2 linked regions of the Neobacillus sp. PS2-9 genome follow. The protein of the gene in region 1 interacts with the protein of each later gene in a pairwise test. Links are inferred from orthologs where the notes say so. Each region holds a gene or a part of one and is shown on either strand. Other genes may lie near its edges.

Evidence for each region. The genes of interacting proteins can lie anywhere in the genome.
Region 2: the proteins of RCG25_RS02135 (region 1) and recA interact in binary tests that used the Bacillus subtilis proteins (3 or more experiments, as listed by UniProt). The link is inferred for Neobacillus sp. PS2-9 from one-to-one orthologs.

The regions. Positions count from the first base shown.
Region 1 is NZ_CP133269.1:413,779-418,274, forward strand. What follows is about bases 888-3,720. They hold RCG25_RS02135 (YveK family protein), read left to right. Parts: upstream 888-1,845; coding sequence 1,846-2,595; downstream 2,596-3,720. Other genes in these bases: RCG25_RS02130 (HIT family protein), read left to right, coding at 1,109-1,387; RCG25_RS02140 (CpsD/CapB family tyrosine-protein kinase), read left to right, coding at 2,585-3,289; RCG25_RS02145 (tyrosine-protein phosphatase), read left to right, coding at 3,428-3,720. Also shown: RCG25_RS02115 (CBO0543 family protein), read left to right, coding at 1-140; RCG25_RS02120 (CBO0543 family protein), read left to right, coding at 137-634; RCG25_RS02125 (hypothetical protein), read left to right, coding at 682-873; more of RCG25_RS02145, read left to right, coding at 3,721-4,192. UniProt on the Bacillus subtilis protein: Required for YwqD kinase activity. May bring YwqD and its substrates into contact. Probably involved in the regulation of capsular polysaccharide biosynthesis.
Region 2 is NZ_CP133269.1:3,514,059-3,516,950, reverse strand. It holds recA (recombinase RecA), read left to right. Parts: upstream 1-870; coding sequence 871-1,914; downstream 1,915-2,892. Other genes in the region: rny (ribonuclease Y), read left to right, coding at 2,231-2,892. UniProt on the Bacillus subtilis protein: Multifunctional protein involved in homologous recombination, DNA repair and competence.

The sequences.
Region 1 (4,496 bases):
ACCTCATTGAGTACGTCCAGTATAGCTGGTACCTGACCTGGATAGATTTCTTTTGTATATTTGCCGTCACGAACCTCATCTACCAATGGTTCTTTAAAGACAGGGCCCATTTGCATGTGGATAGGGAGGCTGTCAAATGAGACTAGAATGGTGGATTTTACTCGCGGTTTGGATCCTAACGACCGGAATGCTTTTCTTTATCCCAAAAAAGAAAATTCGCCTAGCTGTAACCGCCTTCTTATTCAAACAAGGAATCACATGGATCTTTGGTTTAATTGTCGTTGAGTATGGAATGCTAACGTACCCAGTACGGCTATTTGCAGACGTCAATCGCTCAAGCTTTACCTATGAGTTTTACGTCTATCCGGCTGTTTGTGCGATGTTCAATGTGTTCTACCCGTACGCGCGGAGCAAGCTCATCCAGTTCCTATACTACTGTGCTTACTGCACCGTCTTGACCGTACCGGAAATCTTTCTCGAAAAATATACCGATTTAATCCACTACCTGAACTGGGCCTGGTACTGGACATGGATTACGCTATTCCTCACCTTTGCCGCAACAAGGTGGTTTTGTGTATGGTTTTTCAAGGGGATTGAAAAAGAGATGGATGATAGTGCAATACACCAAGATTAGGTTATTGTATAATAATGGTATAAATCCATAATGATGGAGGCAGCCCTATGGGAGACTTACGGTTTGGCCTATTTGCACTTTTTCCGATTGTATTGTATTTGATTATTCTTGGATTCACAATCTATTTCATCGTTCGGACACTGCGGTTCATGAACGACAAAACCAGATTGGATCAAGAGAGAAACGACAAGCTGGATGCCTTAATCAAGGCGGTCCAAGCGAATAACAAAGAACAATAGAAGACGGGGAGTTGCCTTCAAAGCAGCTACTTTCTAATGGGGGAAGTTACATGAGTTGGAAAAACGACCGAATCGGCGCGGCCCATAGAGGGGAAAATCCCATGGTCCTAGCGCGGATGAAAAGCGGGTTCGCCGTCATCGGCGATACACAGTTCCTGCCGGGTATTGCGTACTATTACCGTATGAGGAAGTGAACACCTTAAACGACCTGCCATTCCAGCAGAGGAGTGACTACTTGCTGGATATGAGTATAATTGGGGACGCGATTCAGGCCGCCTGTCAGCCAAGGAGAATCAACTATTCCATCTATGGAAATACAGATGCCTTCCTTCATGCACATATTTTTCCGCGTTACGACTGGGAGCCGGAGGAACGGAAGCCGTATCCTGTATGGCAATATTCACCTGACAGGTGGCGGGATAGCCAGTATCAGTATTGGGATGGAACGCATTTAGAATTAAAGGAAAAGTTAATCCATCAGCTACAAATGGTAATGAGTAAGGCATACGAGTAAATAAGGTTATCTCTTCTCTCGCAAAAATGCACCTGTGCAATCTAAACAAACATATTTTAAACATCTTTAAAGGTTTATTCATAGTTTGTTCATACAATCGGGGTATAGTAAGTATAAGAAAACGAGATGCATATCTTACTTTTCTAGACCCCCTTTTAATTATATTTGTATTGTGAGTCCGGCTCTATAGGAGTCGGATATTTTTTTGTTCTCATCATTTTCAGCGTGTTTCAAGTATTATAAATGCATGCGTTTTCAATCGTAATGAGGTTTAGATTTTAAAAATAAAACTGTGGAAAATCACTCCAACTAGTAAATTCCCCTTCAAATTTCTTACAAATAGGTGTTTAATAGAGTAAGTGAAATAATATTGAAATATATCTGACAAATATCAGTAAAAATTTACAAATTGTGATATAATATTCTATGTTTTGTATCAAGATATTTAGGAGGACGAAATGGAAGAGACTATCAGTTTAAAAGAGTTACTTGAAACGTTGAAAAAACGATTGCTCCTAATCGTATCAATAACAATCATTGCAGGATTAGTCAGTGGAATTATAAGCTTTTACGTGCTAACCCCGATTTATCAAGCTTCTACACAGATTCTCGTGAACCAAGCGAAAAATGACCAAAGCATGTACAATTCTGGTGAATTACAAACCAATCTACAATTAATTAATACCTATAACGTCATCATAACAAGCCCCGCGATCTTAGATATTGTATCAAAAGAACTGAATTTAGATATGACCGCAGCTCAATTAAAGGAAAAGATTACCGTTGGTAGTGAAAAGGATTCCCAGGTTGTGAACCTATCTGTTCAGGACCCGGATGCAGAATTAGCTGCCCAAATTGCGAACAAAACAGCAGAAGTGTTTAAAAATGAAATTGAGAACATCATGAAAGTGGATAACGTCAGCATTTTAGCGAAAGCAGATGTGACTGAAAATCCATCACCTATTAAACCACGTCCACTATTAAATATTGCGACTGCCATTGTAGTTGGTTTAATGGCCGGTGTCGGACTTGCGTTCTTACTAGAATACTTTAATAACACAATTAAAAATGAGCAGGATATTGAAAAAATACTAGAGCTTCCAATCCTAGGTGTTATTGCGGCGATTGAAGACCAAAAGCTAGATGAATGGAAGAAACGTAGAGCATCAAGAAATACAACAGTTAGAGGTGAGACCCTTGGCTCTTAAAAAGAAAAAAAACGTAACAAGCACCAACTCTAGTCGTAAGCTGATTACAGCGATTGCTCCAAAGTCACCGATTTCTGAGCAATACCGTACGATTCGGACTAATATACAATACTCCTCGATAGACAGTGAAATAAGAGCGATGATGGTTACTTCTTCCGGACCAGGAGAAGGAAAGTCCACTACTGCGGCAAACTTAGCGGTAACATTTGCTCAGCTTGGAAAAAAAGTACTTTTAGTTGATGGTGATCTCCGTAAACCAACCGTTCATCATACGTTTGCAGTAAACAATCAGGTGGGGTTCACTACTGTTTTAACGAAACAGGCTTCACTTGAAAAAGCAGTAGTAGAAACAGAAGAGCAGGACTTGTATATCTTAACAAGTGGACCGATTCCACCAAATCCAGCGGAGCTATTAAGCTCGAAATCGATGGAGCTGTTTATTGAAGAAGCAAAACAGAACTTTGATTATGTGATATTCGATACGCCGCCATTGTTAGCTGTGGCCGATCCGCAGATTCTTGCTAATCAGTGTGATGGCTCGATTTTAGTAGTATATAGTGAAAGAACTGAAATAGATCAAGCGAAGAAGAGTAAGGAACTACTTGAAAATGCAAAAGGCAAGCTGCTTGGCGTGGTACTAAACCATAAAGAATTAAAGAACAATGATTATTACTATTATTACGGTGCAAAATAAAGGGATTAATGGGTGGTAAAAATTACTAGTTGGGATTTTTGAGAAGTGACAGATTTCGACAAAATACCACCCTTTCTCTTTTTTTTTGACAGTGGTACTATAGTAATAGTCCTAAAATACCGGTAAGGGTGTGGAGAAATGGTAGATATACATAGTCATATTTTGCCGGGTGTTGACGATGGGGCAAGGGATTTGTCGGAAAGTATCGAAATGGCAAAGGTTGCTGTAAATCAAGGCATCCATACCATTGTGGCCACACCGCACCATATGAACAACCGTTATGAAAATGATAAGGAAAGTATCCTTGCTAAAGTTGAAGAATTAAATCGAGTCTTACTTGATGAGAAGATCAATTTAAAGGTGTTACCAGGCCAAGAAGTACGGATTCATGGAGAGTTAGTAGAAGGCTACAGCGCGGGAGAAATCCTGCCAGTCAACCATACGCAATATGTATTGGTAGAATTTTCTTCAAGCCATGTGCCGAGATATACAGAGACGATGTTTTATGATTTGCAGAATAAAGGGCTGATTCCAGTGATTGTTCATCCGGAAAGAAACCAGGAAATCATCGAGAATCCCGAGATTCTATATAATTTGATTCAAAAGGGAGCGTTATCCCAAGTGACGGCTTCAAGCGTGTGCGGTGATTTTGGAAAAAAGATAAAGAACTTTTCCCACCAATTAATTGAAGCCAACTTAACCCACTTCATTGCCTCTGATGCACATGACACGTTCAGCCGGCCATTTAAAATGAGAGAAGCATTTGATCTCATTGAAACGAAATATGGAAATGACATGGTGTATTTGTTTGAAGAAAATGCAGAATTGTTAATTGCAGGTAGTCATGTCTATAAAGAAGTGCCGGAACGAGTTAAAAAGAAAAGATTCTTTAATATATTTTAAAAAGCACAAGCTGATAAGGACAAAGTGGTTGTATTATACATCTAATTCAGGTTGAATCGCCTGAACGGCGAGGTTTCCCTGTCCGTTATCCATGGGGACACTCGATTGTGCTGTGGGAGGGAAGAGTGATCTTCCTGTTCTTAGACGCTTGTCGTCGAAAGCATGATGTGAGGTTGGGTTAAATGCCCAAGTAATAGTAAAAATAATAAATATCTAATGAAAGAATGAGTGTCAAGACACTTGGATTTCCATTAGGTATTTATTTTTTTGCCCATTTGCTTTAGTGGGTGAAAGTGCTTTGGAA
Region 2 (2,892 bases), 3.1 Mb from region 1 along the record:
CGTCTACGAGCCCAAGTAGAGGAAAAGAAAGAGGAACCGGTCGCGTAGGAGCCGTCTACGAGCCCGAACAGAGGGGAAAAAAGAAGAACCGGTCGCGTAGAAGCAGTCTATGAGCTCGAACAGAGGGGAAAAAAGAAGAACCGGTCACGTAGGAGCAGTCTATGAGCCCGAACAGTAGGGGGAAAAGAGGGAACGGTCGCGTAGAAGTAGTCTACGAGCCCGAACAGTAGGGGGAAAAGAGGAAACGGTCGCGTAGGAACAGTCTACGAACCCGAACAGTAGGGGAAAAAGAGGGAACGGTCACGTAGAAGCAGTCTACGAGCCCGAGCAGTAGGGGAAGAGGGAACGGTCACGTAGGAGTAGTCTACGAGCCCGAACAGTAGGGGGAAAAGAGGAAACGGTCGCGTAGGAACAGTCTACGAGCCCGAACAGTAGGGGAAAAGAGGAAATGGTCACGTAGAAGCCGTTTACGAGCCCGAACAGTAGGGAAAAAAGAGGAAACGGTCGCGTAGAAGCCGTCTACGAGCCCTAAGAGTAGGGAAAAAAGAGGAAATGGTCACGTAGAAGTAGTCTACGAGCCCGAGCAGACGAAAAGAAAGAAGACCGGTCATAAAGAACAACCGTCTAACAATTATTCTCAAAAAAGATTTCCGACAATTAACCCAAATTCCATTTAAAAGCTGAGATTTATGCCTATTTATACAAAAAGTAGGGGGATATGCTAGTTATTACATAAATAGCACATAGAAAACAATCGAATAAATGTTCGTTTTTTTACTCGACAAATACCTAAAAAGAAGGTATATTATTAATAGGTTTTAAATCGATAGATTTTAAGTATGTGTTTATATATAAGGGAGGAAAAGATTCGTGAGTGATCGTAAAGCGGCATTAGAAATGGCGTTAAAACAAATTGAAAAGCAATTTGGTAAAGGTTCCATCATGAAGATGGGAGAGAAAACTGATACAAGGATTCTTACGAGTCCGAGTGGGTCATTAGCACTTGATGCTGCACTTGGAGTTGGTGGATATCCGAGAGGCCGTATAATTGAAGTTTATGGCCCTGAGAGCTCAGGTAAAACAACTGTTGCTTTACATGCAATTGCAGAAGTACAAGCAAAAGGTGGACAAGCAGCATTTATTGATGCTGAGCATGCATTAGACCCCGCATATGCACAAAAATTGGGTGTTAATATTGATGAGTTATTGTTATCGCAGCCTGATACGGGTGAACAAGCACTTGAAATCGCAGAGGCACTTGTTCGAAGCGGTGCAATTGATATTCTTGTAGTTGACTCAGTAGCAGCATTAGTACCAAAGGCTGAAATTGAAGGTGAAATGGGAGATTCTCACGTTGGTTTACAAGCTCGCTTGATGTCTCAAGCACTGCGAAAACTATCAGGTTCCATTAACAAATCAAAGACGATCGCTATCTTTATTAACCAAATTCGTGAAAAAATTGGAATTATGTTTGGTAATCCCGAGACAACACCAGGTGGACGCGCATTAAAATTCTATTCTACTGTCCGTATTGAAGTGCGTCGTGCAGAGGCGTTAAAGCAGGGAAATGATATCGTTGGTAATAAGACAAAGATAAAGATTGTTAAGAATAAAGTTGCTCCTCCTTTCCGTACGGCAGAAGTAGACATTATGTATGGAGAAGGTATTTCTAAAGAGGGCGAAATCATCGATTTAGGCTCCGAACTAGATATCGTTCAGAAGAGCGGTTCATGGTATTCCTATAATGATGAAAGACTAGGTCAGGGCCGTGAAAATGCTAAGCTTTTCTTAAAAGAAAACCCTGATGTCCGTCTTGAAATTCAACAAAAAATCCGTGAGCACTACGGCTTAGATGGTGAAAAGTTCGTGACGGAAGTTGAAGAAGAAGAGGAATTTAATTTACTAGATAATTAATAAAGCAAAGCCCCTTTTGGGTTTTGCTTTTTTGATAACATCTGTATTTTTATGAAAAGAAGTTAATAATAATTCACTTAGTACACTGTTCATTCTAGTATTAGTTGATGACGAATTCTAAATATTTAAAAAAGCCTAGTGGACTAAGCCTTGACAATGAATATTCACAGCTTTACAATTAACATGTATATTTTACATTTTTGGTAATATTACAATTTGAAAAGCCCTGGTGCTTGCTGTATGTTGAGTCTAAACAATGTACATGCCGACACTTAAAAAAATGTAACAAAAGTTCATAGCAAGAGGAGGTGTAACGATGGACCTAATTACTATCATCTCCATTTTGCTTGGCCTTATCGTCGGTGCCGTTGTTGGCTATTTTGTTCATAAATCCATTGCTGAAGCAAAAGTAGCTGGTGCAAAGAATGCTGCTGAGCAGATTCTTGAAGATGCTAAACGTGATGCTGATTCATTGAAAAAAGAAGCTTTGCTGGAAGCAAAGGATGAAATTCACAAGCTTCGAACAGAAGCAGAGCGTGAGGTTCGTGAACGAAGAAATGAAATGCAAAAACAAGAAAACCGTTTACTGCAAAGAGAAGAGAATTTAGATCGAAAAGAGGAAACGTTAAACAAGCGTGAAAATCTTTTAGAAAAGAAGGATGATTCTCTAAACCAAAGACAACAGCATATTGAAGAGATGGAAAGCAAAGTGGACGAGTTGGTAAGAACACAACAAACTGAACTCGAACGGATTTCGAGCTTAACTCGTGAGGAAGCTAAAGCGATCATTATTGACAAGATGGAGCAGGAACTTGTCTACGACACTGCAATAATGATTAAGGAAAGCGAAAATCGTGCAAAAGAGGAAGCTGATAAGAAAGCGAAGGAAATTCTTTCGCTAGCAATCCAACGTTGCGCTGCTGACCATGTTGCGGAGACGACTGTATCAGTCGTTAACCTTCCAAATGACGAAATGAA